DNA from 4 places in the Kitasatospora sp. NPDC059327 genome. Region 4 is predicted to be linked to each of the others. Evidence: predicted binding sites of a transcription regulator. Region 4 holds the regulator's gene; each other region holds the start of a gene.
The links. Region 4 encodes HrcA, which represses chaperone genes, less so after heat shock. Its sites were predicted from a motif close to TTNGCACTCNGNNNNNCNGAGTGCNAA; they were not measured.
Positions count from the first base shown of each region.

Region 1: groL (chaperonin GroEL) is a predicted target of HrcA. The motif match lies at 1,216-1,242, and genes of this name have one in related genera.
Region 2: ACFXHB_RS12280 (FmdB family zinc ribbon protein) is a predicted target of HrcA. The motif match lies at 775-801, and genes of this name have one in related genera.
Region 3: groES (co-chaperone GroES) is a predicted target of HrcA. The motif match lies at 981-1,007, and genes of this name have one in related genera.

Region 1 covers NZ_JBHYYB010000030.1:82,802-85,000, reverse strand. Annotated here, with positions in the region: gene groL (chaperonin GroEL) at 1-1,059, opposite strand, end outside; gene ACFXHB_RS20130 (cold-shock protein) at 1,535-1,738, opposite strand.
Region 2 covers NZ_JBHYYB010000015.1:75,233-77,431, reverse strand. Annotated here, with positions in the region: gene ACFXHB_RS12280 (FmdB family zinc ribbon protein) at 428-763, opposite strand; gene ACFXHB_RS12275 (MFS transporter) at 1,029-2,199, opposite strand, start outside.
Region 3 covers NZ_JBHYYB010000020.1:8,509-10,707, reverse strand. Annotated here, with positions in the region: gene groL (chaperonin GroEL) at 1-400, opposite strand, end outside; gene groES (co-chaperone GroES) at 533-838, opposite strand; gene ACFXHB_RS14850 (methyltransferase domain-containing protein) at 1,187-2,199, shown strand, end outside.
Region 4 covers NZ_JBHYYB010000001.1:266,771-268,969, forward strand. Annotated here, with positions in the region: gene dnaJ (molecular chaperone DnaJ) at 1-351, opposite strand, end outside; gene hrcA (heat-inducible transcriptional repressor HrcA) at 428-1,462, opposite strand; gene htpX (zinc metalloprotease HtpX) at 1,724-2,199, shown strand, end outside.

The DNA of each region.
Region 1 (2,199 bases), on a different contig from region 4:
GTTCTCGATCTCGGCACGGATCTGGTTCACGCGGCCGGCGACCTGGTCGCTGTCGCCGCCACCGTCGACGATGGTGGTCTCGTCCTTGGTGATGACCACCTTGCGGGCGGTGCCCAGCAGGTCGATGCCGGCGTTCTCCAGCTTGAGGCCGACCTCCTCGGAGATCACGGTGCCACCGGTGAGGATGGCGATGTCGCCGAGCATGGCCTTGCGGCGGTCGCCGAAACCCGGGGCCTTGACGGCGACGGACTTGAAGGTGCCGCGGATCTTGTTCACGACCAGGGTCGACAGGGCCTCGCCCTCGACGTCCTCGGCGATGATGACGAGCGGCTTGCCGCTCTGCATGACCTTCTCCAGCAGCGGGAGCAGGTCCTTGACCGAGCCGATCTTGGAGTTGGCGATGAGGATGTACGGGTCCTCGAACGTCGCCTCCATCCGCTCCAGGTCGGTGGCGAAGTAGGCGGAGATGTAGCCCTTGTCGAAGCGCATGCCCTCGGTGAGCTCAAGCTCCAGACCGAAGGTGTTGCTCTCCTCGACGGTGATGACGCCTTCCTTGCCGACCTTGTCCATGGCCTCGGCGATGAGCTCGCCGATCTGGGTGTCGGCGGCCGAGATGGAGGCGGTGGAGGCGATCTGCTCCTTGGTCTCCACGTCCTTGGCCTGGGCCAGCAGCTGGTCGGAGACGGCCTTGACGGCCTTCTCGATACCGCGCTTCAGGGCCATCGGGTTGGCGCCGGCGGCGACGTTGCGCAGACCCTCGCGAACGAGCGCCTGGGCCAGCACGGTGGCGGTGGTGGTGCCGTCACCCGCGACGTCGTCGGTCTTCTTGGCGACCTCCTTGACGAGCTCCGCGCCGATCTTCTCGTAGGGGTCCTCGAGCTCGATCTCCTTGGCGATGGAGACACCGTCGTTGGTGATCGTGGGGGCGCCCCACTTCTTCTCCAGCACGACGTTGCGGCCCTTGGGGCCGAGCGTGACCTTCACCGCGTCGGCGAGCTGGTTCATGCCACGCTCAAGGCCGCGGCGAGCTTCCTCATCAAAGGCGATGATCTTGGCCATCAGAAGTGGTCCTCCGGGACACGGTCGACTGCTCGGACCAAGGGGTGCCCGCGACGGACGGCCCTGGTGTGCGGGGGTCCTTTCCCCTACCGCTCCCGGGGGCCTCACCGACCCGGTCCGCTGTCACTCTCACACTGTGAGTGCTAACGCCAATGATTAGCACTCCGGGTAGGCGAGTGCAAGCCCAATCGCCCAAACCGCGAGCCGCGCCCACCCCCGCCGGCCGCCCCCGCGCGGCCGTCTCCGACCTCCCGGAGCCCCCTCGGCGACCCCGTGCCGGCCATGTCGACGGAGCCGCCCCGGGGGCCGCCCGGGACCCCGCGCCGGACCTGCCGACGGGTCCGCGACGGGGCCCGCCCCCGGACCCCGCGCCGGACATGCCGACGGGCCCGACGACATGTGTCGTACGGGCCCGTCGTGAAGCAAGAGGCGCACCAGCCGATAGGGCCGAGCCGAACTCCTGGGGTCGGAAAGGTCAGACCGCCGCGCGGACCATGTCCGCCTGCGGGCCCTTCTGCCCCTGAGAGATCTCGAACTCGACCCGCTGGCCCTCCTCAAGGGTGCGGTAGCCGTCCATCTGGATCGCGCTGTAGTGGACGAAGACGTCCGCACCACCGTCGACCGCGATGAAGCCGTAGCCCTTCTCCGCGTTGAACCACTTGACGGTGCCCTGAGCCATTCCGAACTCCCCTAGTGCTGTGCTGGCCCTTCACGCGCCCGCAGGTCGCGGACCCGGGTCTGGTGGAGGCCGGCCCGGGGAACCCCCCCTGGGCGCAGCCGTGCCCGCCGCAATCCTCCGCGGAGACCACCGGAAGGCATCCGGTGAGCGGGTGATTGCGTCGACCGCGGCTGAATGTATCCGGATCGACGCCCTCTGCAACAGGGCCAACCACCGGGAATTCAGGCGGCCTCCCGAGGGACAGGGCGGGCCAAAGCGGGAGGAAATCGGCATTTCACGCCGGACATAGCGGACGAATTACTCAAATGCCTTCGAGAATTCTGACATCGGCCTGACATGTTTCACGGTCACGGCCCCGGCGCCGGTCTCAGCGGCCGGACAGACACCGGCGGTACGGGCGCGGACGATTCGAGTACCGGAGCGAGGGGGGAGGGGCGGCCCTCTTCCCGGACAAGCGACAC
Region 2 (2,199 bases), on a different contig from region 4:
CGGATCGGCGGGAACGGCGGCACCTCCTGTCGTGGCGGGACGGCCGGGGCGGGCAGCGGCAGGGGAAGGCGCGGGGGGAGGCTCGTGGTCGACATGGGCACCGCCGTGAGTCGCAGGGCGCCGGCCCGCGGTGCGGACCGGCTCTTCCGACGCAGACTCTGCGCGGCCCGCGCGCTCGACGGAAGCCCTGTCCCCAGGCCTGTGGACAACTCGGCCCTGTGGACAACTTCGTACACCCGTACGAGCTAGTCGACCTGCGGCCGGTTGACGCCGCCGCCGGGGCGACCCGCACCCGTACCCGCACCCGCACCCGCACCCATGCCCGCGCCCCCGGCCCCGTCCCGGCCCCCGCCACCCGCCCCCGGGCAGGCGAAAGGCCCGTGGGTCGCGCGGTGGCGCGGGCCCACGGGCCTTCCGAAGTCCGGACTCAGCCGGCCGGCTTCGCCGCCGGAGCCGGGCTCGCCGAAGCGGTCGAGCCACCCGAGGACGAGGACGAGGACGCCGACGAGGTCGAGGACGCCGCCGAGGACGAGCCCGACGAGCTCGCGGCCGACGACGAACCGGTGCTCACGGAGCTGCTGGACGACGAACGGCTGTCGGTCCGGTAGAAGCCGGAACCCTTGAAGACCACACCCACGGCCGAGAAGACCTTGCGGAGTCGTCCCTGGCAGTCGGGGCACGTGGTCAGCGCCTCGTCGGTGAACTTCTGCACCGCCTCCAGGCCGTTACCGCACTCGGTGCACTGGTACTGGTACGTGGGCACTTGTCTTCCTCCTGGCACTCTCGCCTGATGAGTGCTAACGATGGTCAATGATGCGGCATTCCGCTGGATCAGTCCAGCGACTCGAATGTGAGATGAGCCGGGGGCGCGCCGAAGCGTCCGTTCCCGCCCCCCCCGGGTCGCCCCGCCCGCCGCGCACCCCGTCCGGCGCGCCAAGCCGCGCACCCCGTCCGGCGCGCCAAGCCGCGCACCCCGCCCGACGTCCGCGCACCCCGCCCGGCGTACCGGCCGCGCCACCCGTCGCGGCTCAGCCCTTGGCCGCCCCGACCAGCTGCGGTGCGGCGCTCCGCTCGCCGGCGGACGCGACCACGGTGCTCGGCGCACCCGGCGCGACGAGCAGGTGGCGCAGCGAGACGAGCGCGACCAGGCCCAGCCCGGCGCCGACCACCGGTACCAGGAACCCGGCCGACGGCCCGTGTCCGTCGATCAGTCGCCCGGCCACGGTGGACCCGACGGCCAGGCCCAGCCCGATGGCACCGGTCAGCCAGGTGAAGGCCTCGGTCTTGGCGCCGTCCGCGACCAGCGTCTCGACCAGGGTGTACCCGGTGATCAGCGTCGGCGCGATGGCCAGGCCGCAGACCAGTCCGGCCACGGACAGCGCGACCAGGTTGGGCATCGCCCAGAGCGTCGAGCAGCCCAGGACCAGCAGGGCGTAGCTGGCGAGCATCCGGTGCCGGGCGGCCTGGCGCCAGGCGACCATGCCGTAGAGCACGCCGGCCAGCATCGAGCCGCCGGCGAAGATCCCGTACACGGTGCCGTTGGCCCCGGGCTGGCCGACCGACTCGGTGAAGGCGGTCACCGAGACCTGCATCGCGCCGAAGACGGTGCCGACGCCCAGGAAGGCGCCGGCCAGCAGTCGCACGCCGGGGGAGGAGAGCGCGGAGACGCGCCGGGCGCCGGGCTGGTGCGGGTGGCGGGCCGGCGCGGTACGCCGCTGGGCGGCGAAGGCGAGCCCGCCGACCACGGTCAGCGCGGCCTCGGCGATCAGCCCGGCGGCGGGGGTGACCGAGGTGGCGATGGCGCCGGCGAGCACCGGGCCGATCACGAAGGTGAACTCGTCGGTCACCGACTCGAAGGCGAACGCGGTGTTCAGCTTGGCCGCCGACAGGCCGGGGGCCGACTGCTCGGTGCCCGCCGCGGAGAGCTTGGCGACCCAGCGGGCGCGCACCATCGCGCCGACCTGCGGCACGCTGGCGCCGGCCGGGGCGGCGGCGAGGAAGAGGGTCCAGACCGGGGCGTGGCCCAGGGCCAGCGCGATCAGCGTGCCGACCGAGACGGCGTGCACGATCACGCTCGGGACGAGCACGGCGGCCTGGCCGTAGCGGTCGGCCAGCCGGCCGGTCTGCGGGCCGATGAAGGCCTGGGCGACGGCCGAGACCGCCGCGACGCTGCCGGCCGTGCCGTACGAGCCGTGGGTG
Region 3 (2,199 bases), on a different contig from region 4:
CGATGGAGAGCAGGTGCTCGGAGACGGCGGCGACGGCCTTGTCGATGCCCTTCTTCAGGGCGGCCGGGCCGGCGCCGGCGGCGACGTTGCGCAGACCCTCGTTGACCAGGGCCTGGGCCAGCACGGTGGCGGTGGTGGTGCCGTCACCCGCGACGTCGTTGGTCTTGGTGGCGACCTCCTTGACGAGCTGCGCGCCAAGGTTCTCGTACGGGTCGTCCAGCTCGACCTCGCGGGCGATGGTCACACCGTCGTTGGTGATGGTCGGAGCACCGAACTTCTTGTCGATGACGACGTTGCGGCCCTTGGGGCCGATGGTCACCTTGACGGTGTCGGCCAGCTTGTTGACACCGCGCTCCAGCGAGCGGCGGGCGTCCTCGTCGAACTGCAGGATCTTCGCCATGTTCCCTATTCCCTCGGGGCTGCGGCCGGCACGCCGGCCACCGGACTACGTGAACCAACAACCACGCCCCGGGCCCCTGTCACTGGGACACGGATCCGGGGCGGGCTGGAACGACTTACTTCTCGGTGCTGCTTACTTCTCGATGATGGCGAGAACGTCGCGCGCCGAGAGGACGAGGTACTCCTCGCCCTGGTACTTCACCTCGGTGCCGCCGTACTTCGAGTACAGGACGATGTCACCGACGGCGACGTCGAGCGGCAGACGCTGGCCGTCCTCGAAGCGGCCCGGGCCGACAGCCAGGACGACGCCCTCCTGGGGCTTCTCCTTGGCGGTGTCCGGGATAACCAGGCCGGAGGCCGTGGTGGTCTCGGCGTCGAGCGGCTGGACCACGATGCGGTCCTCGAGCGGCTTGATGGCAACCTTGCTGCTGGTGGTCACGTCCGAGCTCCCCTTCGGAGATTACGGGGTTTTCTAACGGGTAGGTGGCGAACCTGCGGGCCTGCCGTCGCGGGGGTCAGACACACGTCGTCGCGTTAGCACTCACCATGGGGAGAGTGCCAAGGACGACCATAGGCGGCGGTTAGCACTCAGTCAACCAGAGTGCCAACGGCGCGCCCGAACGGTTCGGACCGGCGAGTCCCCGGTCGCACTCCTGTACGAGGCCACCGCCGCGCCGCACACCCGTACCCCCCGCCGGACCGGCGGTGCGGGCGGCCCCGGCGGCCCAGCCGCCCCGACGCCGCGGCACCCCGGCGCCGCCCCGGCCCGACCGGGGAGAATGAGCGCGTGGAGACCGAGAACCTGCAGCCCCTGCTGACCCCCGAGGGGCAGTCCCTGCTCGCCGAACTGCGCGAGTTCGCACCCGAGGAGGAGCTCGCGCTGGCGACCAGGCTGCGCCGGGAGCACTCGCCGGAGCTGGTCTCGGCGGCCTTCGGACAGGCCAGGCTGCGGCAACGCGCCCGCGCGAAGTTCGGCACGGACGCCGACCTGATGTTCTTCACGCCCAACGGTGTCGAGCAGTCCACCCGGCGCGCCGTCGCCGAGTGGCGGGCCCGGCGCTTCGCCGACCTCGGCGTGCGCCGGCTGGCCGACCTCTGCTGCGGCATCGGCGGGGACGTCCTCGCGCTGGCCCGGGCCGGCATCGAAGTGCTCGCCGTCGACAAGGACCCGGCGGCCTGCGCGGCCACCGCCGCCAACGCCGCCGCGCTGGGCCTGGCGGACCTGGTCGAGGTGCGGTGCGCCGATGTCGCCGACATCGACGTCACCGGGTACGACGCGGTCTTCACCGACCCCGCCCGCCGCACCGCGCGCGGCCGGGTGTTCGACCCCGAGGCCTACGCCCCGCCGCTCTCCTGGGCGATCGAGGCCGGCCGGCGCACCCCGGTCGGCGCGCTCAAGGTCGCCCCGGGCATCCCGCACGAGGCCGTACCGGCCGACGCCGAGGCCGAATGGGTCTCCGACCACGGCGACGTCAAGGAGGCGGTGCTCTGGTTCGGCACCGGGGCCGACCGCCCGCACCGCGCCACCCTGCTGCCGCACGGCGCCTCGCTGACCGGCGGCGACCTGCCCGACCCGCCCGCCGGACCGGTCGGCCGCTACCTCTACGAGCCGGACGGCGCGGTGATCCGGGCCCACCTGGTCGCCGAGGTGGCCGGGCAGGTGCGCGGCCGGCTGATCGACCCGAAGATCGCCTACGTCACCTCGGACCACCTGGTCGCCACCCCGTACGCGCACGCCTTCGAGCTGACCGACGTCCTGCCGTTCCACATCAAGAAGCTGAAGGCGCTGCTGCGCGAGCG
Region 4 (2,199 bases):
GGCGTCCTGGCCGCGCCGGGTGCGCGAGCGCGGGCCGCGCTGGCCGGCGGCCGCGCCGAAGAACGCGTCCATGATGTCGGAGAAGCCGAACCCGGCCGCGCCCGCGCCGAAGCCGCCCGCGCCGCCGCCGTTGGGCGAGAGGGGATCGCCGCCGAGGTCGTAGACCTGCCGCTTCTGCGGGTCGGAGAGGACCTCGTAGGCGGCGTTGATCTCCTTGAACCGCTCCTGCGTCTTCGGGTCCGGGTTGACGTCCGGGTGCAGTTCGCGTGCCAGGCGCCGGAACGCCTTCTTGATCTCGTCCTGCCCCGCATCCCGTCGGACGCCGAGTACCGCGTAGTAGTCCGTGGCCACCAAATGCTCCGCTTGTTCCGCCTGTAGAAGTGCTTGCGACTGGTACCGGTGTCACAGGTGTGACGCCGGTCGTTCCCTACGACTCGGCCAGGATCTGACCCACGTACCGTGCCACCGCTCGCACCGCCCCCATTGTGCCCGGATAGTCCATCCGGGTCGGACCGATCACACCCAGTTTGGCCACGCTCTCGTCGCCCGAACCGTAACCGACGGAGACGACGGAGGTGGAATTGAGCCCTTCGTACGCGTTCTCCCGGCCGATCCGGACCGTCATCCCGGCGTCGGCGGTCTCACCCAGGAGGCGGAGCAGGACGACCTGCTCCTCCAGTGCTTCCAGCACCGGCTGGATGGTGAGCGGGAAGTCGTGGCCGAAGCGGGTCAGGTTGGCCGTGCCGGCCAGCATGATCCGCTCCTCGTTCTGCTCGGCGAGCGCCTCGAAGAGCGTCGCCAGGACGACGGTGACGGCCGGCCGGTCCGCCGCCTCGAACATCGCCGGGAGCTCGTCCAGCAGCCCCGGCACCTCGGGCAGCCGCACCCCGACGGCCCGCGTGTTGATCTTGGCGCGGAGGTCCGCGAGGACCACCTCGCCGACCGCGCCCGGACAGTCGACCATCCGCTGCTCGACCCGGCCGGTGTTGGTGATCAGGACCAGCATCACCTTGGCCGGGGCCAGCGCGACCAGCTCGATGTGGCGCACGGTGGACCGGGAGAGCGAGGGGTACTGGACCACCGCGACCTGCCGGGTGAGCTGGGCGAGCAGCCGGACCGTGCGGGCGACCACGTCGTCCAGGTCCACCGCGCCGTCCAGGAAGTGCCGGATCGCCCGCCGCTCGGGCGCGCTCATCGGCTTGACCTCGGCGAGCCGGTCGACGAAGAGGCGGTACCCCTTGTCGGTGGGGATCCGCCCGGCGCTGGTGTGCGGCTGGTGGATGAAGCCGTCCTCCTCCAGCGCGGCCATGTCGTTGCGGACGGTGGCCGGGGAGACCCCGAGGTTGTGTCGTTCGACGAGGGCCTTGGAGCCGACCGGCTCCTCGGTGCCCACGTAGTCCTGGACGATGGCGCGGAGCACGGCGAGCTTGCGTTCGTCGAGCTGGCGGACCTCACCGGCCATGGGGCACGCACCTCCCTCTTCGCACGTTGTCCGTTGTGACATGTCCGTTCCGGCATGTTCCGGGCCGCTCTGGGCGGACCCGCGGCTTTGGCACTCCGAGCAGACGAGTGCCAGAACCGTACCTGCCAGTGTAAGGCCCGGGTCCGACGGCAGGAACGGCCCCGCCGGGGTGATCCTGCCCGCACTCCGCGGCACGCGGGTGATGCCGCCGGACCGGCCGGGTGGCAGCATCGATAGCGAACGGCGAACGGAGGACCAGCGATGTCGACCTCGGGCCAGCACACCCGCTTCGCCCCGGACCGGGGCCTGACCGGCCGCATGGTCGGGACGATGTTCGTGATCGGACTGCTGTACGTCGGTTTCACCGGCCTGCTGATCGCGCTGCTGCGCGGCGCCTGGCCACTGATCGTGCTGATCTCCGGCGGGCTGTTCGTGGCCCAGTTCTGGTTCAGCGACAAGATCACCGAACGGGCGATGGGCGCCCACCGGGTCACCCCGGAGCAGTACCCCCAGCTGCACGGCACCGTGGACCGGCTCTGCGCGCTCGCCGACATGCCCAAACCGCGGGTGGCGGTCGCCGACAACGACATGCCGAACGCCTTCGCGACCGGCCGCAACCCGCAGAACGCGGTGGTCTGCGTCACCACCGGCCTGCTGCGGCGGCTGGAGCCGGAGGAACTGGAGGGCGTGCTGGCGCACGAGCTGTCGCACGTGGCCCACCGGGACGTCGCGGTGAT